Regions from separate parts of the Pantoea sp. USHLN298 genome, predicted to be linked through region 4. Evidence: predicted binding sites of a transcription regulator. Region 4 holds the regulator's gene; each other region holds the start of a gene.
What was found. The regulator LexA, encoded in region 4, represses DNA repair genes until DNA is damaged. The targets are predictions, from matches to a motif close to TNCTGTATGTACATACAGNA.

Region 1 (6,131 bases), on a different contig from region 4:
CCCGCCGTAATGCTTTCGATATATTGCGGACGACCGCGCGCTTTCCAGTCCTGAACCACCGCATGCACTTCCTGATCACGGACAAAAGCACCGTGAACACGCACCGGCATCGACGAGTTCGGCGGCATATACAGCATGTCACCCATGCCAAGCAGCGATTCTGCACCCCCCTGGTCGAGGATAGTACGGGAGTCGATTTTGCTGGATACGGTAAAGGCAATACGCGTCGGGATGTTGGCTTTAATCAGGCCGGTAATGACATCCACTGACGGACGCTGGGTTGCCAGCACCAGGTGAATACCGGCGGCACGGGCTTTCTGAGCCAGTCGGGCAATCAGTTCTTCAACTTTTTTACCTACTGCCATCATCAGGTCGGCGAACTCATCCACCATCACTACGATATAAGGCAGTTTTTCCAGCACGGGTGGCGTCATGTCCATGCTGTCACCCGGCTTCCAGAACGGATCGGGAATCGGACGGCCCATCGCTTCAGCCTGTTCAACCTTTTCGTTGTAACCGGCCAGGTTACGCACGCCCAGCGCCGACATCAGCTTATAGCGCCGCTCCATTTCACCCACACTCCAGCGCAGCGCATTCGCGGCATCTTTCATATCAGTGACCACTTCTGTCAGCAGATGCGGAATCCCTTCATACACCGATAATTCCAGCATTTTCGGGTCGATCATGATAAAGCGGACTTCTTCCGGCGTCGCTTTGTATAGCATGCTGATGATCATGGCGTTAACGCCCACCGACTTACCGGAACCGGTGGTACCGGCTACCAGAAGGTGTGGCATTTTCGCCAGGTCGGCCACGACCGGCTGACCCGCGATGTCTTTGCCCAGCACCACCGCCAGCGGTGACGGATTGTCGCGGAACTTAGGACAATCCAGCACTTCACGCAGATAGACCGTCTGACGATGCTTATTCGGCAGTTCCAGACCCACATAGGGTTTGCCTGGGATCACCTCGACCACACGCACTGCGACGGTAGAGAGCGAACGTGCTAAGTCGCGCGACAGGTTGGAGATGCGTGCGGCTTTAACACCCGGTGCCAGATCCAGTTCGAATCGGGTAATGACCGGACCAGGCGAGATGCCCACCACTTCGGCTTTCACCCGGTAATCACCCAGCCGCGATTCAACCAGTCGGGCAGTCTGCTCCAGCGAGAACATATCAACCGGCTCTTCCTCTTCTGGCGGTGCGGTCAGCAGATCCAGCGAAGGTAGCGGGGTTGAAGGTTTTTCCAGCGGCTGTTCGTGACGCATCAGGAACGGATGAATCAGGCTCTCATGCAGTGACGGCTTCGCCTCTTCGACCGGCGCGGCTGCAGGCGCCGTATAGGCAGATGCCTGTGAAGCCGCAGATGATGCAGAGTGCGGCGGCTGCGTAGCGGCAGGTGCCGTATAAGCGGCTGGCGCTGGCGTCTGTGCAGTGGCAGAGGAAGCAGAGTATGGCGACGGCGTGGTGGCCGGCGCCGTATAGGCGGGCTGCTCAGGAGCTGACGCCGCAGCGGGTGCAAAGGCGGAAGGTGCCGGAACCTGTGCAGAAGCCTGTGGCGATGAAACCTCACGCGTTTGCTGCCAGGGCTCATGTGAGGTGGCAGGCGCTTCAGGTTCAGGCGTGGCCGCAATGGTAAACAGCGGCTCGACCGGACCGTCATCGACCAGGTCCTTCATCGGTGAGAAGTCAAACGCAGACGCCGTATCCAGATTAAAGATCGGACCCTCTTTTTTTACTTCCGGCTCATAGCGCTGCTGTTGCTGCTCGGCGAACTGACGGGCCAGAGCCGCCTGCTGTTGCGCCTCCTGCTCATCTTCGTCCTCCTGCTGCCAGCTGCTGCCATACCGCTGCTGCTGCTCAGACTGGAACGCCTGACGTAGTTCATCCTGCTGCAATGCCGCTTCCGCTTCGGCTTCGACCGCGGTGGTCGGAACATTCTCTTCGGTTTTCGCTTTCTCTTCCGCCATGCGCTGAGACGGCAGCTTAATGCCATACGAGGCCAGCTCACGACGGGTCGGCAGTTTGACCGGATTTGGCCGCGGCAGTGCCGGGCCGATGCCCTGCTTAACCTGCGGATTGAGGTTGGTCTCCGGCGCCAGATCGAACACCGGTGCGGTGCGCGTCGTTGCCTGAGCCGCTGCGGCTGCCGCAGCTACCGCTGCAGTCGGCGCGGCCGGCATCGATGGCGTGTCACGCCAGTTACCCATCTTAGGCTCGTCATCGTCATAGGCGCTGAACGACGGTGTAACAGGCGCTTCATCCGGCATTTCAAAGCGGTATAACGGAGGCGTCTCCGCTGGGGCGCTATGCGCTGGCGAACTGGCTGCGGTAAACGCGGATTCAGTAACGTGGCTGGCGGCTGGCGCAGGGGTCTGCGGTGCCGTAAAGGCCGGGGATGAAGCAGGCTGCGACACAGGTACGGCGGTTGCCGGGGTAGGCACCGCAACGGCTGGTGTTGCCGGTGCGACAGGCGCAGAAACGGCTGCCGGGGCGATCGCCACCTCTGCCGCTTCCGTGGTGGCCGCGACGGCGGCACTGGTCGCAGCAGCAGCTTTCGCCAGCAGTGGATCATCCTGAGAGAGTTCCGTCCCGCCAGCCGCACTGCGCGGTGCAGAAAGCAGAACATCGTCGTCGTCCGGATTTGCCGCATGCAGCAGCGGCGCGTCAGCATGCTCACGCGCATCCGGCTCATCCTCGTCTTCCTGCCAGGGTTCATCGTGACGGGACCGGTTGCTGGCAAACGTCAGCACGCCCATCACCACCCCACCAATTTTTTCGGCAATAGTGAGCCACGACCAGCCGGTATAGAGCGTGATGCCCGCCGCCCAGACGCAGAGCAGGGTCAGCGTGCCGCCCGCCGGGCTGAACCATGGCGCAATCGCATTACTGACTAGGCTACCAATGACGCCGCCTGAGGCGAAGTACCAGATATCATCCGCGTTCAGCGCTGCCATACCACAGGTGGTCACTACCAGCGCCAGTACGCCGATCAGGCGTAAGCCGACGGCGAAATAGTCAAAATAGTCCTGATTATCGCGCTGGCGGAAAGCAATCCAGCACAGACCGAGGATCACCGGCGGTATGGCGTAGGCCATCACACCAAAGATGAACAGTAAGGTGTCAGCCAGCCAGGCGCCAACGCTGCCGCCAATGTTATGAATGGGTTCGTGCCAGGCCGTTTGCGACCAGCTCGGGTCGGAAGGGTTAAAACTGACCAGAGAAACCATCAGGTAGATGGCAAAAAGTGCCACCAGGATGAGCAACGCTTCCAGCAGACGACGTCCACTGCTCAGCGATTGTAACGAAACGTCTTTATCTTCTGTGTATTCCTGGCTCAAGAGAACTCTCCAGGTGCCTGTAAAGTAAGAAGCAACAGCGTCGGGCTGGCCCGACGCTGGTCCTGTATGAATTCACAGGAGTGTACCGAAATCTCACAGGTTTTGCACCTGCCCCGCATCAGCGAGTTTTAATCACCAGTCGATTGCTCTGTTTAACCTCTTCCATCACCACGTAAGTCCGCGTGTCGTTTACGCCCGGCAGGCGCAGCAGGGTTTCACCCAGCAGTTTACGGTAGGCAGACATGTCAGGTACGCGCGTTTTCAGCAGGTAGTCGAAATCGCCAGAAACGAGGTGACACTCTTGAGTTTCCTCAAGTTTTTGTACGGCGGCGTTAAATTGCTCAAACACATCCGGCGCACCACGATTCAGAGTAATCTCAACGAACACCAGCAGTGATGCATCCAGATAGTGCGGGTTTAACTGCGCGGTATAGCCAAGGATGAAACCCTGACGCTCGAGACGACGCACACGCTCAAGACATGGCGTAGGCGATAACCCTACGCGTTTGGAAAGTTCCACGTTTGAAATGCGACCATCTTTCTGAAGTTCATTCAGAATATTTCTGTCAATTCTGTCGAGATCTTTCCCGGGGCGTTTCTTATTGTCTACCATTATTATTGTCTCTCTTAATTCCTTCCCTTTACCTGCCACGCCCTGAAAACGCTCATTGTTCGGGGCATTTCTGAAGTGAACTAACCGAGCCTGCGCGCTTTCACACTTATCCGTATGACGCATGTTGTCTGTCCACATCATGCGTCATTACCAATATCAGGCTGCATTTATTCGGTGTTGCGTGCAAAACAAGAGAGGAAACCCTGTTTTGTTCCGATTAATGTTATTCGCTTCTGATAATGTTTTCGCAAAAGCGCAGGCGATTGTCAAAGTAAAATGTCCAAATTCAGTACAAGATGCCAGACAGACCGCTGGGTATCTGTTTTTAAATGAGTATTTTTGAACTGCTGCACCCCCTAAAACCGATTTTTGCCCCCTTTTGGCGCAGACGGCAGGCGAAAAAGGGACTCATCGACTACGCCGTTTGCAGCTATCGTTAACAAAATTGCCGAAGCCTTGTCTTTGCCGCCGGATATTCCCTACAATCGCAGGCTATGTCAGCCGAATGAAACTGAGGAACGCATGAGTACGGCCAAACACAGTAAGTTACTCATTCTGGGCTCCGGTCCAGCGGGTTATACCGCAGCCGTTTATGCTGCACGCGCCAACCTGAATCCGGTATTGATCACCGGGCTGGAAAAAGGCGGACAGCTGACCACCACCACTGAGGTGGAGAACTGGCCGGGCGACCCGCACGATCTGACAGGTCCATCGCTGATGGAGCGCATGCATGAGCACGCCGAAAAATTTAATACCGAAATTATTTTCGACCACATTCACACCGTCGACCTGCAGAATCGCCCGTTCCGTCTCACTGGCGACAGTGGCGAATACACTGCCGATGCGCTGATCATCGCAACCGGTGCCTCTGCCCGCTACCTGGGCCTGCCGTCAGAAGAGGCGTTTAAAGGTAAAGGCGTTTCCGCCTGTGCCACCTGTGACGGTTTCTTCTACCGCAATCAGAAAGTGGCGGTCATTGGTGGCGGTAACACTGCGGTTGAAGAGGCACTTTATCTCGCAAACATCGCGGCTGAAGTGCATCTGATTCACCGTCGTGACAGTTTCCGGGCAGAAAAGATCCTGATTGATCGTCTGATGGAAAAAGTGCGCAACGGCAATATCGTGTTGCACACCCACCGCACGCTGGAAGAAGTGGTGGGCGATCAGATGGGCGTTACCGGTCTGACCCTGCGCTCAACCCAGAATGACGCTGAAACAGAAGCGCTGGAGGTGGCAGGTCTGTTCGTGGCGATCGGACACAGTCCGAATACCGCGATTTTCGACGGTCAGCTCGAACTGGAAAATGGTTACATCAAAGTCCAGTCGGGCCTGCACGGCAATGCGACCCAGACCAGCATTCCAGGCGTCTTTGCCGCGGGTGACGTGATGGATCATATCTATCGCCAGGCCATTACCTCTGCGGGTACCGGCTGTATGGCGGCGTTAGATGCTGAACGTTTTCTTGACGGACTGGTTAAAAACGATAAGTAAGTTGTTAACCCTCTGATCTCAAATGTTCCGGGCGACTGTTTTTCAGTCGCCTTTTTTATGGCCCGCATGCTAGATTCTTGCGCCTGAACGGGATGAAAATGCCCTGTCATTTTTCATCGCTCATCGGCTCAAATCATGGTTTAGCATGGACAAAACCCGGCAGCAGCATCTTACCCGCTGGCTTCGTCAGCAACGTCATTTCGCCGGTCGCTGGTTGCGACTGAGCACGCTGCTGGGCGTAATCAGCGCACTGCTGATCATTGCTCAGGCCGGACTGCTGGCCGCGCTGCTGCAGGCGCTGATTATTGAACAGCAACCGCGCGCGGCGCTGAGTGGCGAGATGCTGCTGTTACTGCTCTGCTTCGCCCTTCGCGCCCTGATCCACTATGCCCGCGAGCGAGTCGGTTATCGTGCCGGTCAGGCGATTCGTCAGGCGCTGCGTAAGCAGGTGTTAGACCGGTTGTCAGCGCTGGGTCCGGCCTGGATTCAGGGCAAGCCTGCCGGCAGCTGGGCCACCCTGCTGCTTGAGCAAATCGAAGAGATGCAGGACTATTATGCCCGCTATCTGCCGCAAATGACGCTGGCGGTGCTGATCCCCTGCTGCATCCTGTTAACCCTCTTTCCTCTCAACTGGGCAGCGGGTCTGATTCTGTTTGCTACCGCGCCGTTAATCCCGCTGTTTATGG
Region 2 (6,131 bases), on a different contig from region 4:
TCGCTGCCTGTTCTGGCTGTAAATTTTTTCATTCCGTTCTGCATTTCTTCAAAAAAAAACGTCTTCGCAAGCGTAAGCGACAGAATTTATTTAATGTCGAAAGTGATACGGGAGATACTGGCTTTCTCGGCCTAAAGGATGATGTTCGGTATACTCGCTCAACGCGAGTTGTGATGGTGATAAGTATTTTTTCTTTTGCTTTTTTTATCTGGTCTTATGTCGGGGAAATAGCAGAAGTGACCAGAGGAACCGGGATAGTTATACCCAGTCAGAAGGAGCAGGTAATACAGTCGCTTGATGGTGGGATTCTGGAAAGAATCAATGTCAGGGAAGGGGACGTAGTACAGGCTGGGCAGGTTGTCGCTGAACTGGATACGATTCGCACTATGTCGAGTATTAAAGAAAGCCAGGCAAGGTATCGTGCAGCACTTGCTACTTCAGTCAGGCTTAAAGCCGAAATTAATAACCAAAGCGTTGACGAATTAAAGTTTCCAGACGAGTTGCAAAATTATCCTGACCTGATAAGCAGAGAGAGAACCTTTTTCATTAATAAACGGCAAAAACTTTCAGAGCTGACACAAAATTTTCGGCAGTCAGGGAAGCTGATTAATCGGGAACTTGCCATTAATCAGGAGCTGGTCAGCAAGGGAGCAAGCAGCGAGGTGGATGTTCTTCGCCTGCAGCGTCAGTTGGTTGAACTGCATACTAAAGAGGAAGAGGCTGTACGGGAGTATTACATTACCGCCAGTCAGGAGCTTGCCAGAGCAGATGCTGAGGTACAAACTCTGGCTCCGGTCATTATCGGGAAAAGAGATTTAGTTAATAAATCTAAAATAAGATCGTCGGTAAAGGGCATGATAAAAAGCATCAATATTTCTACGCTAGGGGGTTCTATCCCTCCTAATGGTATATTAATGAATATTGTCCCTATTAATGACCGGCTTCTGATTGAGGCGAAAATTTCCCCCAGAGATATCGGCTTTATTCGCGTGCGGCCAGAAAAAGAAGATAAAGCTAAATTACTCCCAACCCAAAAAGCCAGAGTGAAAATTACCGCGTACGATTATTCGATTTACGGCGGTCTCGAAGGAGAGGTGGTGTTTATTTCACCCGATTCCACAAAAGATGAGCACAAGCCAGGGCAGTACTATTACAAGGTTTTTATTCAAACCTACAAAGATTATATGGAGACGAAATCAGGACGGAAAATGTATATCTCTCCCGGGATGATGGCCACCGTAGAGATTACCACCGGTAAAAGAACGGTATTACAGTATCTTATTAAGCCGTTTAATAAGCTCAACGAAGCTATGAGGGAGAGATGATCTGTGATTAAAAGGATTTTCTGGCAGGTTTTAATAATGTTTTTGGCTTCCACCAACAAAGGCGCAGCTGCCGTGGTTACCCCTGACAGCATTACGGATGATAGTGTTCAGCACCGGCAGAAAGCGCCAACCCGTACGGTGAAACATTATGATGTGGACATGGCGATGAAGATTTCGCTTTCAGCACACCCATCTATTGGGGCCGGTCAGGCATTAGTAGCCAGCGCCGAAGCTGCAGGGCGTGTTGCCAGGGCTGGATACTTTCCAGAATTAAACCTGAGTACAGCTAAAACACTTGATGAAAAGGATAACGGTAATCAGTTTATAGTGACACTGGAGCAGCCGCTGTATACCTTTGGTAAGATATCCGGTCGTGTCGATGTAGCCGAATTAAATGAGATCAACGCCAGACTGGATTTAGATAAAGAGGCTACAGACCTGGCTTACAATGTAGCGAAGGCCTATATCTCTGTGCAGCAGTACCGGATGTTGATGGGTATTGCCGAGAAACAGCTACAGGGCTTTGAGGCGATAAGGACCCTGGCCCGTGACAAAGTATCGGCTGGAGCGTCGGCTGAATCAGATTTAAGCCAGACCGAAGCGCGGACTGCCTCTGCGACCGCATCCTTATTTACCTATAAAGCTGAATTTAAAAAATGGAGTGAAGAGTTGTCAGGGCTGACGGCTCATCGCGTGTCGGAGGCAGATGTTTTACCCGGCATAACCCACTTTTTTCGTGACAGCTGTAAAACAATGTTCTCCGATGAGTCTGCCAATGTAAAAAAAGCGAAAGTGGAAATGCTCATTAAGGAGAAGGAACTCGAACTGGCTAAGAACAATATGTATCCTACCGTCTCATTGAGAGCAACTTATGAAAAGGGGGCGGGGCATCAGCGGAATCGTTATAGAGATGACAAATCAGTTTCGGTGAACCTGTCAATGCCTGTTAGCGTCGGGAATTTTTACGAAATTGAAAAAAGCCAGTATGAATTTCAGCGCAACAGATATCACTTTGATGATGTATCTTTAAGAGAGAAGACGAGCCTCAATGCAGCCAGAGAGCAGTTGCCGGGTTATCAGGGCCTGATGGTGGCGGCGAGGAAAAGAGCAGCCGCAGCGACCAGAACCCGTGATATTTATCGGGAACAATATACCCGCCTTGGCAGCAGAACGTTACTGGATTTCCTGAATGCTGAAAGTGATATACACCAGGCCGGTATTGAAGTTGTTATTAGCCTTTCACGAATACAATTACTGAATCTTGATTGTCAGTATTATAGCGCCCGGCTTATAGCCGGTCATACGGAAATGAAAGAGGCGATCAATTAAATATATTTTTTTTCAGCAAGAATGATTGCTGTTTATTTAATCTCAACAAGATCGAACTCAGATTTACTGACACGTTAAATGTGCGTAATTTTTTGGATGAATATCCAGATACTCATTAGTACATCTGCATGATGCTGAGCTGGGCAAGCAGATGTTGTGATTGAATTTTGTTCTGCCTTTCCGTCAATACCCGCAGCCTGTCCGATAGGGCTGCTCATCCTGAGATCCAGACAGGCCGGTTACATTAAAATGCTGATAATTTCTGGTTAATTACTGATGGAAAAATTAACAAAGCCTAAGAAAGAAGAGTGATTCTACTGTGATATCAGCGGTTTTGTTTAGTTAATTAACTTATTTTTCATGTATTTAATCGCTATTTTTGACAAGGGGATTGATCTGCCGCTTTCTATGGCAAATACTGTATATAAATACAGTTTAAAGGGACTCAACATCATGCTGCTCATTCGACCTGTGGAGAGCGTCCTACCCGTTCTTCTGCCACTTTTCACTGAACGAGTAGCCTGCGGCTTCCCCAGTCCCGCCCAGGACTATGTCGAAGATAGGTTGAACCTCAATACGCTGTTGATAGCCCATCCGGGTGCAACCTACTTTGTCAAAGTGAGTGGCGATTCTATGGTGGGGGCCGGAATTGGCGACGGCGATCTGCTGGTCGTCGACCGGTCGCTGTCGGCTTGCCATGGGAACATCGTTATCGCCGCCGTCGACGGTGAATTTACGGTCAAGGAGTTACGGAAGCATCCCTATCTGCAACTGGTACCACACAACAGTAACTATTCGCCCATTACTTTTCAGGATGCGGAAGAGCTACAAATATTTGGTGTGGTGACATTTTCAATTAAGTCGCATAAATGAAGATGTTCGCGCTAGCTGATGTCAACAGCTTTTATACCTCATGCGAAACCGTGTTCCGACCAGATTTAATCGGAAAGCCGGTGGTGGTGGTATCCAATAACGACGGCTGTGTCATCTCCCGATCGGCAGAGGCAAAAGCACTCGGTATTACCATGGGCGAACCCTTCTTTAAATTGAAAAATAAATCCTTCTCGTCACCAGTACATATTTTCAGTTCAAACTATGCGCTCTATGCCGATTTGAGTGAGCGTGTTATGCAGACCCTGACGGATATGGCGCCTGCAATTGAAATCTACTCGATTGATGAAGCATTTATCGATCTTTCCGGTGCCGCTCGTTACCTCTCCTTGACGGCGCTGGGCCATCAGATGCGCAGCCAGGTGCTGAAAAATACCGGCCTGACGGTCGGCATTGGCATTGCGCAAACCAAAACGCTGGCAAAATTAGCCAATTATGCCGCCAAGAAGTGGCCAGCCACTGGCGGCGTGCTGGATCTGTCCGACGCGGCTCGCCAGCGAAAGCTAATGGCTCGGGTACCGGTGGACGAGGTATGGGGAGTCGGAAGACGTATCAGCAAGCAGCTGAACAGTATGGGGATCCACTCCGCGCTGGAACTGGCCAACAGCTCACCCTGGGTGATTAAGAAACATTTCAACGTGGTTCTTGAAAGGACATTACGCGAGTTGCGCGGCGAGTCGTGCCTTGAGCTTGAAGAGTTTGCCCCGGTCAAGCAACAGATTATGTGCAGCCGATCTTTTGGTCATCGCATCACCGGCTATGCAGATATGCGCCAGGCGATCTGTACCTATGCTGAACGGGCGGCAGAAAAATTGCGCCGTGAGCATCAGTTTTGCGCTTTTGTCAGCGTTTTTGTGCGCACCAGCCCGCATGCGGATAATGAAATTTATTATGGGAATCAGGCCTCGATGAAACTGATGACGCCATCTAATGACACCCGTGACATTGTCCGTGCCGCAACTGAATCACTGGATCGAATCTGGGTTGACGGCTATCGCTACATGAAAGCTGGCGTGATGCTGGCTGATTTCTTCAGCCGCGGTACCGCACAGCTGAACCTGTTTGACGATATTGTACCGCAGGCAAACAGCGCCACCCTGATGGCAGCGATTGATAGCATCAACGCATCAGGTAAAGGTAAGGTCTGGTTTGCTGGTCAGGGGATTCAGAAAAGCTGGGCGATGAAGCGAGAGATGCTCTCACCAGCCTACACCACGCGCTATGCTGACCTGCCCGTGGTCAGATAAAGTCCGCTAACCGGTAACAGTGCATCATTCGATAGCAGCACGTTTTTGCTGGCCACCGCTACCAGCCTGAGCACTTTTTTAGCCAGCATCTGGCTGGCATTACGGTCCCGATGAGCAGTATGGCTTTTATCCGCCAGACGTGACGACTCTGCCGACGACTGCGCTATTTCCCGACGCCAGCGCAATAGCGTTAAGGCTCATCTTTCGCTTTGGTCAGCAGCCCTCTGCATGCGAGGCTCGATCAGCATCAGCATCAGCATCAGCATCAGCATCAGCATCAGCATCAGCATCAGCATCAGCCTCTATTCACCTTTCCTCACCGTCAGCCCGACCAATAGCTTTTTTTATCACGCAGCGAAATTATTGCAGCGCTATCCTTTACCTGGCCCGACCAGTTGTTAGCTGATCGGGTGTATTGATAAAATATTTAGGTAAATGTGATGAACTTTAGACAATTTGAAGCCAGAATTAATCTTTGGCCTGCAATACATTTCACGGCGATAGTCAAAACCCGTCGCGATGATGAATATGAAATTTATGCGGTCGATGAGAACAATAATATAAAATCTCAGCTGTTTATCTGTTTTGCAGATAATGAGAACCATGCCAGCCTGCTGAATAAACAATTTATGCTGTGGCTGACCAAAATAAATAGTGAGCGGCGCAGGCAGCAAAAGGCCGATCGTCAGGCTGAGGCCACACTTTTCCCGGATAAATAACCGGCAGATTTTTTCGCTGCCTGAGAAAATAGTGCCGGACTGAAAGTGATAAATTGAGTAGCGATGTTAACCATTGAGGTGATTAATTGATGGATCATCCGTCCGCGCGGCCGGTGAAAATAATCAGCGCGGTATACTTATTATCAGTGCCTGAGATACAATCCCCCGTTGATTTTACGGGAGTGCATTTTCCCCTGGCCGGTAATGATGATCACGATAGCCACAGAGCACAAAAACAAAGAGCGGGGCCGTCCCAGAGAGTTCAATATTGAACAGGCTCTGGATCAGGCCATGATTGTTTTTCGGCAAAAGGGGTATCACGCAGCATCGCTGAACGATCTGGGTGCGGCGATGAACCTCTCGGCAGGCAGTATTTATAAGGCGTTTAAAGATAAGCGCTCCCTGTTTCTGCAGGTATTTGAACGTTATCTGCTGTTGCGTAACGCCGAGCTACGGCGTCGGCTGCAGCCGCTTGACAGCGGGCGGGCGAAGATCGCTGAACTGTTGCAGTTCTATCTGGACTCAGCGCGCGCAGTAGAGGGACGTCGCGGCTGTCTGGTGGTTACCAGCGCGATTGAATTACAGACGCTGGATGGCGCACTGGCGCAACGCATCGGTCA
Region 3 (6,131 bases), on a different contig from region 4:
TCAGCATCACCGGACCATAAATCAGGAAACCAATCACGATCATACAGGCCATATCAACGCCAGGATTGCCCGCCGGGTTCAGCCAGTAAATCACCGTGGCGATCGTCACCAGCGTCATAAAGAACACGCCGGTGGCCCCGCGGTTACCGCGAAACACTTTGTCTGACATCCAGCCACATAACAGCGTGCCCGGAATACCGGCATACTCATACAGGAAGTAGGCCCAGGAGGACTTATCCAGCGTGAAGTGCTTCACCTCTTTCAGGTAGGTCGGCGACCAGTCGAGAATGCCGTAGCGCAGCAGATAGACAAAAACGTTCGCCAGCGCGATGTACCACAGCAGTTTGTTAGGCAGCACATATTTCATGAAGATTTGCTTAGCAGTTAACTCCTCTTCATGACTGGCATCGTAATCTGGCGGATAGTCGTTTTTATACTCTTCGATCGGCGGCAGGCCACAGGATTGGGGCGTGTCGCGCATCAGGGCAAACGCGAAGAGCGCAATCAGGATGGCACCAAAGGCGGGCATATAGAGTGCCGCTTTCCAGTCGTTGAACCACGCCATGCCAAGCAGGAACAGCAGCGGTGGCAGGCCGCCGCCGACGTTATGGGCGCAGTTCCACACCGAGACAATGCTGCCGCGCTCCTTCTGCGACCACCAGTGCACCATGGTACGACCGCACGGTGGCCAGCCCATGCCCTGGAACCAGCCGCAGACAAACAGCAGCACGAACATCACCATAATGCTGGAGGTGGCCCAGGGCACGAATCCCATAAACAACATCACCGCCGCGGCCAGGATCAGTCCGGCTGGCAGGAAGACGCGCGGATTCGAGCGATCGGACACTGAGCCCATGATGAATTTCGAGAAGCCATAGGCGATCGAAATGCCTGACAGGGCGAAACCGAGATCGCCACGTGAAAAGCCTTGCTCGACCAGATAGGGCATCGCGAGCGCAAAGTTTTTTCTGACCAGATAGTAGGCGGCATAGCCAAAAAAGATCCCAATAAAAATTTGCCAGCGCAGACGACGGTAGAGCGGATCGACGCGATCCGCTGCTACCTGCGGCTGACGTGGTGCAGGTTTAAAAATACTCAGCATCAGTGAGGCCCTCCAGGGCACATTATGGTTTTTTACATTCCCAGCGGTGGGGTCAAAAAAAGACAAAAAGAAATGGCGACGTGATGTTCCATTTCGCGCAAAGAATAAAATTAGTGACCTGACGTTACTGTGATGCGTGACACATTTGTTACAGTTTTATTACAGCGCCGAGCGAAAGTGATCACCATATGGTTTATTTCGCGCATTCGGGGAAAAACGTCGCCAGCAGGAGACGGGGATGTTACAGCGGGGTTGAGCTGTTGCAGCAGTTGCGCATTGTTTGCTTTAAAAGTAATCGGATGTAAACCAGATAGTGCAGCCGATCGACAGCACATTGTTTACACTGACACTCTGTTAACTTCGGGGTCGTTACCGTGTTCTTATTGATCATCACCACTATTCTGTGGGCTTTTTCGTTCAGCCTGATTGGCGAGTATCTTGCCGGCCAGGTGGACAGCTGGTTTTCTGTACTGATGCGCCTGGCGCTGGCCGCAATAGTCTTTTTGCCTTTTCTGCGCTGGCGCGGTTACCGTCCCTCAACTCTGCTGCTCTATATGCTGGTCGGGATGTTGCAGTTAGGAGTGATGTATCTGCTGAGCTTTGAAGCCTACCTCTATCTCAGCGTGTCGGAATTTTTGCTGTTTACGGTGATGACGCCGCTCTATGTGACCCTGATCTATGACCTGATTAGCCGTCGTCCGCTGCGGATCGGCTATATCTTCAGCGCGCTGCTGGCGGTCGCCGGGGCGGCCATTATCCGCTATGACAAGGTCAGCGATAATTTCTGGGTTGGCCTGCTGCTGGTGCAGCTGGCGAACATCTGCTTTGCTGCCGGTATGGTGGGGTACAAGCGTCTGCAGGAGACCCGTCCGATGCCGCAGCACACCGCCTTTTCCTGGTTCTACCTTGGCGCAGTGGTGATTGCGGTCATCGCCTGGTTCATCTGGGGCAATCCGCAGAAACTCCCGACCACCTCGCTGCAATGGGGCATTCTGGTCTGGCTGGGCGTGGCCGCTTCGGGTCTCGGCTACTTTATGTGGAACTATGGTGCGACCCAGGTTGATGCCGGCACGCTGGGCATCATGAATAACATGCACGTCCCCGCCGGACTGCTGGTTAACCTGGCGATCTGGCAGGAGAAGCCGCACTGGCCGAGCTTTATCGCCGGCGCGCTGGTGATCCTCGCCTCGCTGTGGGTGCATAAGCGCTGGGTGGTGGGGCGCAGTGACCGGTTATAAGGTGAAATGGGTGCGCTGATACCGGTAAATAGCGGCTGTTGCATAGGTGCGGCCTTCCGGGCTGGCGCGCCTGATCGCAAGGAATCTCACCTCCCTGTGGGTCGGCCGGGCCATCCGGCCCGGACGCTTCGCTCTTCTGACGCGCCAGCCCTGGAGGGGTGACAGCATCATCGCGGTTAAACCGGGGATCAGAGCGAACATGAAAGAGGAGAGGGCGGGCTGAGAAGTATAGCGTCCGCCGCCGGGACAAAAACGGCGGCTGGCGCTCCAGAGATGCATTGACGCCGGCTTTACGCAGCAGCGCTCTATTGCCGACGGGATGACACGATATCAGGCAGGCTTCCCATTCTTAGGGCGCTGAATCATCGCCAGGCCTTTCAGGAAGTTACGCAGAATCTGGTCGCCGCACTCACGGTAATTTTTGTGGTCAGGTTTGCGGAAAATCGCACCGATTTCTGCCTGCGAAACGGTGAAACTGGCGCGTTTCAGCACTTCAGGGATATCCGTGGTTTTCAGATCAAAGGCGATGCGCAACTTCTTCATAAAGATGTTGTTATTCATCTTGCGCTCAATGGAAGGAGCCGGCATCTCTTCACTTTTGCCACGACGGTAAAAGATCAGGCCGTTAAGAAAGTAGCCCATCAGCACATCGGGGCAGGGACGAAACGCGGCATCTTCATCTTTTTTCAGCCACGCCTGGATATCCGTCTGCGGGACTTCACACTGCGCCAGCGCAAAAATTTCCACCATTTTGGCATCGCTCAGATCGAGCATATAGCGCACGCTGCGCAGAATATCGTTGTTAGTCATGGTGAGATCTTCTCATGGTCAGTCGACAGGCTGCGCATTATAGGGGATTTTACTGTTGCTCGCGCAGGTTTGTACCTCGCGACTTACCGCTGCATTAACGCGGCAGGCTGCAGCGCATCCCGCACAAAGGGCAGATGTTCGCAGGCGTGCTGGCGGGCAAAGCGGATAAAGGCTTCCAGCACCGGCTGACGCTGCTCGCCATCGCGCACTGCGGCATAAAGACGGCTCCACAGCCCGTCGCCCAGCGTTTTGGTCACCACCAGTCCCTGCTTCTCAAAACTCTCCACCACCCAGTGCGGCAGCGCCGCAATGCCCATCCGCGCCGAGACCATCTGGATCATCAGCAGGGTGTTATCGACATTTTTCAGCGCCGGGCTGACGCCAGCCGGTTGCAGGAAGTGACGCCAGATATCGAGGCGCTGACGCTGCACCGGATAGATCATCAGCACCTCGTCGGCCAGATCCTCGGGTGCGATATGTTCAACCTGCGCCAGCGGATGATCCGGTGCCAGCACCAGTCGCACCTCAAAATCAAACATCGGCGAATAGAACAGCCCGGAGCGCGCCAGGATATCGGAGGTCAGCACCACATCCAGCTCGCCCTGCTGCAGCGCAGGCTGCGGATCAAAGGTGACGCCTGATTTGAAATCCATCACCACCTGCGGCCAGCTCTGACGGAAATTATCCAGCGCTGGCGTCAGCCACTGGATGCAGCTATGGCACTCAATCGCCACTCGTAAGGTGGTCTGCTGTGGTTCATGGCAGGCCTGCAACGCCTGCTGGATCTGCGGCAGCACCTGTTCGGCCAGCTGCAGCAGGATGTCGCCCTGTGGCGTGAAGCGCAGCGGCTGACTTTTACGCACGAACAGGCGGAATCCCAGCCGCTGTTCCAGATCGCTGAACTGGTGGGACAACGCCGATTGCGTCTGATGAAGCTGGGATGCCGCCGCCGCCAGCGAACCTGTATTACGCAGAGCCTGAAGCGTCCGCAGGTGCTTGAGTTCGATCATGAGAGTCCTTCACATCGAAAATGAACATATTGCGCTTGAGGAACATACAGTACCCGCAGATTATAGCGGTGTAAACATCTGGACGGCTAAACATCTTTGGCTGTCAGCCAAAGTGAAAGATTATCTGGAGAACAGCGAATGACAATCCTCAACCATACCCTCGGTTTTCCCCGTGTTGGCCTGCGTCGCGAACTGAAAAAAGCGCAGGAGAGCTACTGGGCCGGTAACAGCAGCCAGCAGGATTTGCTGGCGGTGGGCCGTGAGCTGCGGGCGCGTCACTGGCAGCAACAGAAAGAGGCGGGCATCGATCTGCTGCCGGTGGGTGACTTCGCCTGGTACGACCATGTGCTGACCACCAGCCTGATGCTGGGCAACGTGCCGGCGCGCCATCAGAATAAAGACGGTTCGGTTGATCTGGATACGCTGTTTCGTCTGGGCCGTGGCCGGGCACCGACCGGTGAGCCGGCGGCGGCGGCTGAGATGACCAAATGGTTTAACACTAACTACCACTACATCGTGCCTGAGTTCACCCAGGGCCAGACTTTCAGACTGGCCTGGACCCAGTTGCTGGATGAAGTCGATGAGGCGCTGGCGCTGGGCCACAACATCAAGCCAGTGCTGCTGGGACCGATCACCTATCTGTGGCTGGGTAAGGTGAAAGGCGAGCCGTTTGACCGCCTCTCGCTGCTGCAGGCGATTCTGCCGGTCTACCAGCAGGTCCTGGCGGAACTGGCGAAACGTGACATCGAATGGGTGCAGATTGATGAACCGGCGCTGGCGCTGGAGCTGCCGCAGTCATGGCGTGAGGCGTTCAGGCCCGCCTTTGATGCGCTACAGGGGCAGAGTAAACTGCTGCTGACCACCTATTTCGACAGCATCGGACAGAACATTGAGGTGATCCGTGAGCTGCCGGTGCAGGGGCTGCATGTCGATCTGGTACACGGCCGGGATGATATTCAGCAACTGAATCAGCAATTACCGGCCAGCTGGCTGCTGTCGCTGGGGGTGATCAACGGACGTAACGTCTGGCGTGCCGATCTGAGCCGCTGGTTTACGCGTCTGCAGCCGCTGATCGCCCAGCGCGCGCAGCTGTGGATTGGCTCCTCCTGCTCGTTGCTGCACAGTCCGATCGACCTGAGCGTCGAGACGCGGCTGGATGAGGAAGTGAAAAGCTGGTTCGCCTTCGCGCTGCAGAAATGCACCGAGCTTTCACTGCTGACGCAGGCGCTCAACCGCAACGATGCCGCGTCACTGGAGGCCTGGAGCGCGCCGATTCGGGCCCGTGCGCACTCCAGTCGCGTGCATAATGCCGCGGTCAGTCAGCGTTTGCAGGCCATCACGCCGCAGGACAGCGAACGTCACAGCCGTTACAGCGAGCGGGCAAAAGCACAGCGCCAGCGCTTTAATCTGCCTGCCTGGCCAACCACCACTATCGGCTCTTTCCCGCAGACGCCGGAAATTCGCGGCCTGCGTCTCGATTTTAAACAGGGCCGCCTCGACAGCCATCATTACCGCACCGGCATCGCTGAGCACATCAGACAGGCGATCGCTGAGCAGGAGCGGCTGGGGCTGGATGTGCTGGTACATGGCGAAGCGGAACGCAACGACATGGTGGAATACTTCGGCGAACATCTGGATGGGTTTGTTTTTACCCAGAATGGCTGGGTACAGAGCTATGGCTCACGCTGCGTGAAACCGCCGGTGATCATCGGTGACGTCAGCCGGCCGGAAGCGATTACCGTTGAATGGGCGAAATATGCCCAGTCGCTGACCGACAAGCCGGTGAAAGGGATGCTGACCGGCCCGGTGACGATTCTGTGCTGGTCTTTCCCGCGCGAAGATGTGTCGCGTGAAACCATCGCGAAACAGATTGCGCTGGCGCTGCGTGATGAAGTCGCCGATCTGGAAAAAGCCGGTATTGGCATTATCCAGATTGATGAACCAGCGCTGCGCGAAGGGTTGCCGCTGCAT
Region 4 (6,131 bases):
AGCAGTCAGGGATGACGCTTTTGCGTCTTTCCGATCTGACCGTGTTCCCTGAGCAGGCACCGTCTCAACGCGAATCTGACCAGACCTGACCTATAAAAAAGGCGACCTCATGAGGTCGCCTTTTTACTGTACGCTTGTTGTGTCAGTCGTGTGCCACGGCGCTTTCAATGGTCATGCGCACATCGCTGGTGACCAGGTCCGCCAGTATATGCCAGGTCGCCAGCGTCTGCACCACATCGGCATCGCCGCTGTCGCTGATATACCCTTCATCACGCAGCGTCAGCACCAGCGAGGTAAAGACCGCTTTGTCGAAGAACTCCGGCGCGTTGATACCGTGCAGCACCGACAGACGTTGTGCCAGTGTGCGGCTCTCTTTTTCCAGCGTCCCGCGGTTAATCGCCGGCTTCGCACTGAGAATCGAGAAGGTGATGGCATAACGCTGGAGCGTTTCACGCACCCCGGCAGCCAGCAGTTGTAGCGTACGGTAACGGGCCGCCGTAAAGCGCAGCTGGCCATCATCCAGCGTAATCAGGCCCTGACGCGCCAGTTCCTGACTGAGTTCCGTCAGCAGCTGCGGCAGCTCATCGGTCTGCCAGCGCAGGAACAGTTCGCTCTTCAGCATCGGGTAGATCAGGCTCACCTGGCGCAGCAACTCAGCTTCGCTCAGTGTCTGGTGTTGTTGCACAATGGCGGCGATCAGCGACGGCATCACCAGCATGTGGTGAATGTTGTTGCGATAGTAGGTCATCAGCACGGCCTGCTCACGCGGCAGAATGATGATGTCGCCAATGCTGTCTTTCTCGCTTTCAAACTTATTCATGCCCATCGCGTGGTCCAGCAGCGCCTCAGCGGAGAGGTCAGGGACGGTGGCATTGGCAGAGTAAGGCACATTACGCAGCAGCTGGGTATAACACTCAAGCTGCTCAATCAGCTGTTCGCGGGTAAGTGAGCGCTGACGTGAGGCGAGCAGCGCGGTCACGCACAGGTTCATGGCGTTGGCCGCGCCCGCTTCATTGATGCGCACCATCAGGCTCGCTGCGATGTCATTGACGGTCGGGGTTAACCAGCTGGGACGCTGCGGCTCAATCGGATCGATGGCGTCACGCCACTCCGGCACCCGCTTGTTAAGGTAGTTAACCAGCGGCAGCGGTTCGCCAAAGTTAACGTAGCCCTGGCCGAGGTTACGCAGCTTACGCAAGCCGTGCACCATCTGCATGAAGCCTTCTTTCTCTTTCGCCGCGCCGCGTAGCTCTTTAGCGTAAGTCCCGACTTCCATCACGTGCTCATAACCGATGTAAATCGGCACCAGGGTAATCGGGCGATTACCGCCGCGCAGCATCGCCTGCAGGGTCATCGCTAAGGTCCCGGTTTTCGGATCGAGCAGACGACCAGTGCGGGAACGACCGCCTTCAACAAAGTATTCCACCGAATAGCCGCGGGTGAACAACTCGCCGAGATACTCACGGAACACCGTGGCATACAGCTTGTTGCCTTTAAAGGTACGACGAATAAAGAACGCGCCCAGACGACGGAAGATCGGTCCGGCTGGCCAGAAGTTGAGGTTGATACCGGCGGCAATGTGCGGCGGCACCAGTCCCTGATGATAGAGCACGTAAGAGAGCAGCAGGTAATCCATGTGGCTGCGATGGCACGGCACATAGACGATTTCATGTCCATCCTGCGCCAGCTGACGCACTTTTTCGCCGCCGTTAACGTTGATGCCCTGATAGAGACGGCTCCAGAGCCAGCCCATCACGCGATCCGTCACGCGGATCGCTTCATAAGAGAAGTTCGCCGCAATCTCTTCCATCATCTCAACCGCATTCTGCTGCGCTTTTTCATGGGAGATTTTTTTGCTGCGGGCTTCATCTTCGACGGCTTTTTCAATCGCTTTAGACTGCAACAGGCGATTAAACAGATCCTGACGTGCCGGTAAACGCGGGCCAACCGCCGCCAGACGCTGACGGGCAAAGTGAATGCGCGCCACCCGGGCCAGTTTCTGGGCGATCGATTTGTCGGTGCCGTGCTCGGTCGCCATGCGGCGCAGCGAAACGGTCGGCGAGAAACGGACAAAACTGTCGCGTCCGTGCCAGATCACCGCAAAGAACTTTTGCACGCCGTTCAGTACCCGCAGGTGCGGTGCATCTTCGCCCTGAACCTCACGGCCTGGCGCACGACCAAACATCACCGTCACCGGCAGCATCTGGATATCCAGTTTGGGGTTATTGCGATGCAGGTCGAGATAATCGTGAAAAATCTTCACCGATTCGACGCTGGGCACAAAATAGGGGAAGACGCGCGGGCCATCGTGGATAAAAACGTGGCGCGGCAGCAGTGAACCATCAATCTCCAGCGGAGAGAGCGGGTCGGGCAGATGATGCCGCAGGCACTGCGCGCGTAAAGTCAGTAAGTCGGCCTTCGAATCGTAAGGCAGAACGTACATAATGGGCCGGGTCGGGTCCAGACCATGTTCAGAAACGGGATCGGCCGGAATGGCCTTACTCTTTACCAAAAACGACAGTGGTAAATTCAGTAATTTGTAATAAAGTTTACGCCAACCTGACATAGACAACATGAAGCCTCTTGTTAGCAAAGCGCCGCAAGCATACCAGAAAGCGCAGCGAAGATCTGTGGTGGTGCCAATTGCACGCAGCCCAGACATTGACGTCAATCCGATGAAAGGGTTCCACCAATATGGCAAATAATGCCACCGGTCTTGTAAGAATTGTGAAAGCCGCAGGTTACTCATGGCAGGGCCTGCGTGCCGCCTGGCAGCATGAAGCGGCTTTTCGGCAGGAAGCGCTGGCCGCGCTGGTCGCCATTATTGTGGCCTGCTGGCTGGATGTCGATATCGTCTCGCGCATCCTGATGATTGGCGCTGTGGTGCTGGTAGTCATCGTTGAAATCCTCAATAGCGCCATCGAGGCGGTTGTGGATCGTATCGGTCAGGAGCGCCATCCGTTAGCCGGTCGGGCAAAAGATATGGGCTCGGCAGCGGTGCTGATCAGTATCTTACTGGCACTGTTTGTCTGGATCGCGCTGCTCTGGACACATTTGCGATAACCCTTCCACAACGCGCCATCTGGCGCGTTTTTGCCTGAGAATCGGTTTCCATTTCGCCAATACCTGTATATACTCACAGCGACTGTATAAACAACCAGGGGGCGGGATGAAAGCATTAACCAGCAGGCAGCAGCAGGTCTATGACCTGATTCGCGACCATATTACTCAAACGGGCATGCCGCCTACGCGTGCAGAAATTGCCGCGCAGCTGGGTTTCCGCTCGCCGAATGCGGCAGAAGAGCATCTTAAAGCGCTGGCACGTAAAGGGGTGATTGAGATTGTCTCTGGCGCCTCGCGCGGTATCCGTCTGTTAATGGAAGAAGAGGCCTCTGAAGGTCTGCCGTTAATTGGCCGGGTCGCTGCCGGTGAGCCGATCATGGCGCAGGAACATATCGAAACTCATTACAAAGTCGATCCGGGCCTGTTCAAACCCTCTGCCGACTTCCTGCTGCGCGTCAGCGGAATGTCGATGAAAGATATCGGGATTATGGATGGCGACCTGCTCGCGGTGCATAAAACCCAGGACGTCCGTAACGGCCAGGTTGTCGTGGCCCGCATTGATGATGAAGTGACGGTGAAACGCTGGAAAAAGCAGGGCGCTATCGTGCATCTCCTGCCGGAAAACAGCGATTTTGATCCGATCGTCGTCGATACGCGCGCGCAGTCACTGACCGTTGAAGGTCTGGCGGTGGGTGTGGTTCGCAACGGCGAGTGGCTCTGAGCCTGATATAACCGCGCATTCGTAGCGTCTGATGCTATTCTGTCGGCCCTAATTTTGTCGCTGCAGCTCCCCTCTCTGCAGCGCTGAGCACGGAACTGCGAATGCGTTTTTTAACGGCTACCGACAAAAAACTCTGGCGGCTCGCGCTGCCGATGATCCTTTCTAACATCACCGTACCCTTACTGGGCGTGGTCGATACCGCTGTCATTGGTCATCTCGACAGCCCGGTCTATCTTGGCGGGGTGGCGGTCGGGACGACAGTCACCAGTTTCCTCTTCATGCTGTTGCTGTTCCTGCGAATGAGTACCACTGGCCTGACGGCGCAGGCATTCGGCGCGGGCGATAAAACGGCACTGGCACGCGCGCTGACCCAGCCTTTAATCATTGCGCTGCTGGCTGGCGTGCTGTTCATCTGTCTGCGTACCCCCATCACCCGCCTGGCGACCTCTCTGATTGGCGGCGATCCCAAGGTTCTGCAACAGGCGACGCTGTTTATTCAGATCCGCTGGCTGAGTGCGCCTGCCACGCTGGCAAACCTGGTGATCCTTGGCTGGCTGCTCGGTGTGCAGTATGCGCGGGCACCGGTCATCCTGCTGGTGGTCGGTAATCTGGTCAATATTGTGCTGGATCTGTGGCTGGTGATGGGGCTGCACTGGGGCGTGGCGGGAGCGGCAACCGCGACCGCACTGGCAGAGTACATCACGCTGGCCGTCGGTGCGGTAATGGTCTGGCGTGTGTTGAAACTGCGCGGCATCACTACGGCAATACTGAAGCAGAGCTGGCGCGGTGATATTCAGCGCCTGCTGCGGCTTAATCGCGACATCATGCTGCGTTCGTTACTGCTGCAGCTCTGTTTTGCCTCACTGACCGTACTGGGCGCGCGCATCGGTCCGCAGGTGGTGGCAGTCAATGCGGTGCTGTTGATGTTTATCACCTTTACCGCCTACGCGCTTGACGGTTTCGCCTATGCGGTGGAAGCCTTTGCCGGCGAAGCACACGGCGCAAAAGATGGCAGCAAATTGCTGCGCGTCTGGCATGCCGCCTGCCGCCAGGCGGTGGTAGTGGCAATCGGTTTTTCGCTGCTCTATGCACTCTGCGGCCCGCACATCGTGGCGCTGCTGACCTCCCTTGAACCGCTGCAACAGGCCGCCGATCGCTATCTGATATGGCAGGTTATTCTGCCGCTGATTGGCGTCTGGTGTTATCTGCTGGATGGCATGTTTATTGGCGCGACCCGTGGCCGGGAGATGCGTAACAGCATGATGGTGGCGGCACTCGGCTACTTCCTGACGCTGCTCAGCGTCCCGATACTGGGCAACCACGGATTGTGGCTGGCGGTAACGGTTTTCCTGGCGCTGCGCGGCGTGTCGCTGTGGCTAATCTGGCGTAAACACTGGCAGCAGAACAGCTGGTTCGACGCCTGATAGCGGGCGGCTTTAGCCGGTGCGCTACAGATTATTCTGTATTATTCCAGCAACCCTAAAATCTTCTACTACAATTAACCGTAAGCAGCGCAGTAAACCAGCGCTTTATATCGTCATTTTGTTTTCTTTCAAGATAAATGATGCAACCAAAGGATGACATAGAGGTCTGCCATGAATAAAGATCAAGCGAGCGGCAACTGGAAGCAGTTTAAAGGCAACGTGAAAGAGAAATGGGGCAAGCTGACCGACGATGACATGCAGGTTATTGAAGGCAAGCGCGATCAGCTGGTCGGAAAAATTCAGGAACGTTATGGCTATGCAAAAGAAGATGCAGAGCGCGAAGTAACGGACTGGGAAGGTCAGAACAAAGATTACCGTTGGTAATCACGCAGATTTACGGATAAAGCTCCTACCCGCCGGTACGGCTCATACTGGCAACCGCACAAGGATGTGCACATTACCCGCGTTTTCCCCGCTTTTTACCCTCGCTCTGATGATCGTGTTCGCAACTTTCATGGTGCGTGCAGGCTTCCACTGCAACACAACTCTCACATAATCCATGTGCTTCAATCACGCTGTGACGCAGGGCAAATTGTGCCTCGCCAGCCAGTGTCGCGATGATCTTTTCGACGCCCTGTGCCTGTTTCTCAGTTACAGCGGCACAGCGGTCACATACCAGCATCACCGACGTGTGGGCCGGCGCCTCGAAATGGTGACACATAACATAGCTATTATTGGACTCTACCCGGTGGATAAAGCCCTGTTCCAGCAGAAAATCGAGCGCCCGATAAACGGTGGGCGGCTTGGCCTGCGGTTCGCTGACCCGGAGTTGATCCAGCAGGTCATAGGCACTAATTGAACCTGGCTGCTCAGCCATTAATCGCAACACTTCTGCCCGTTGCGACGTCAGACGCACACCGCGC

Region 1: the regulator LexA is predicted to act here: its motif matches at 3,402-3,421, upstream of WFK59_RS02615 (DNA translocase FtsK 4TM domain-containing protein).
Region 2: the regulator LexA is predicted to act here: its motif matches at 3,071-3,090, upstream of umuD (translesion error-prone DNA polymerase V autoproteolytic subunit).
Region 3: the regulator LexA is predicted to act here: its motif matches at 4,193-4,212, upstream of metR (HTH-type transcriptional regulator MetR).

Annotation. Positions count from the first base shown of each region.
Region 1 covers NZ_JBBCRO010000001.1:523,658-529,788, reverse strand. The annotation lists gene WFK59_RS02615 (DNA translocase FtsK 4TM domain-containing protein) at 1-3,341, opposite strand, end outside; gene lrp (leucine-responsive transcriptional regulator Lrp) at 3,460-3,954, opposite strand; gene trxB (thioredoxin-disulfide reductase) at 4,477-5,445, shown strand; gene cydD (heme ABC transporter permease/ATP-binding protein CydD) at 5,591-6,131, shown strand, end outside.
Region 2 covers NZ_JBBCRO010000002.1:3,771-9,901, forward strand. The annotation lists gene WFK59_RS04675 (HlyD family efflux transporter periplasmic adaptor subunit) at 1-1,325, shown strand, start outside; gene WFK59_RS04680 (TolC family protein) at 1,329-2,654, shown strand; gene umuD (translesion error-prone DNA polymerase V autoproteolytic subunit) at 3,108-3,527, shown strand; gene umuC (translesion error-prone DNA polymerase V subunit UmuC) at 3,530-4,792, shown strand; gene WFK59_RS04695 (hypothetical protein) at 5,233-5,511, shown strand; gene WFK59_RS04700 (TetR/AcrR family transcriptional regulator) at 5,803-6,131, shown strand, end outside.
Region 3 covers NZ_JBBCRO010000008.1:22,689-28,819, reverse strand. The annotation lists gene glpT (glycerol-3-phosphate transporter) at 1-1,102, opposite strand, end outside; gene WFK59_RS19380 (carboxylate/amino acid/amine transporter) at 1,477-2,340, shown strand; gene WFK59_RS19375 (DUF1456 family protein) at 2,671-3,150, opposite strand; gene metR (HTH-type transcriptional regulator MetR) at 3,234-4,160, opposite strand; gene metE (5-methyltetrahydropteroyltriglutamate--homocysteine S-methyltransferase) at 4,299-6,131, shown strand, end outside.
Region 4 covers NZ_JBBCRO010000004.1:538,409-544,539, reverse strand. The annotation lists gene plsB (glycerol-3-phosphate 1-O-acyltransferase PlsB) at 143-2,566, opposite strand; gene WFK59_RS13435 (diacylglycerol kinase) at 2,695-3,063, shown strand; gene lexA (transcriptional repressor LexA) at 3,170-3,784, shown strand; gene dinF (MATE family efflux transporter DinF) at 3,886-5,208, shown strand; gene WFK59_RS13420 (CsbD family protein) at 5,380-5,592, shown strand; gene zur (zinc uptake transcriptional repressor Zur) at 5,666-6,131, opposite strand, start outside.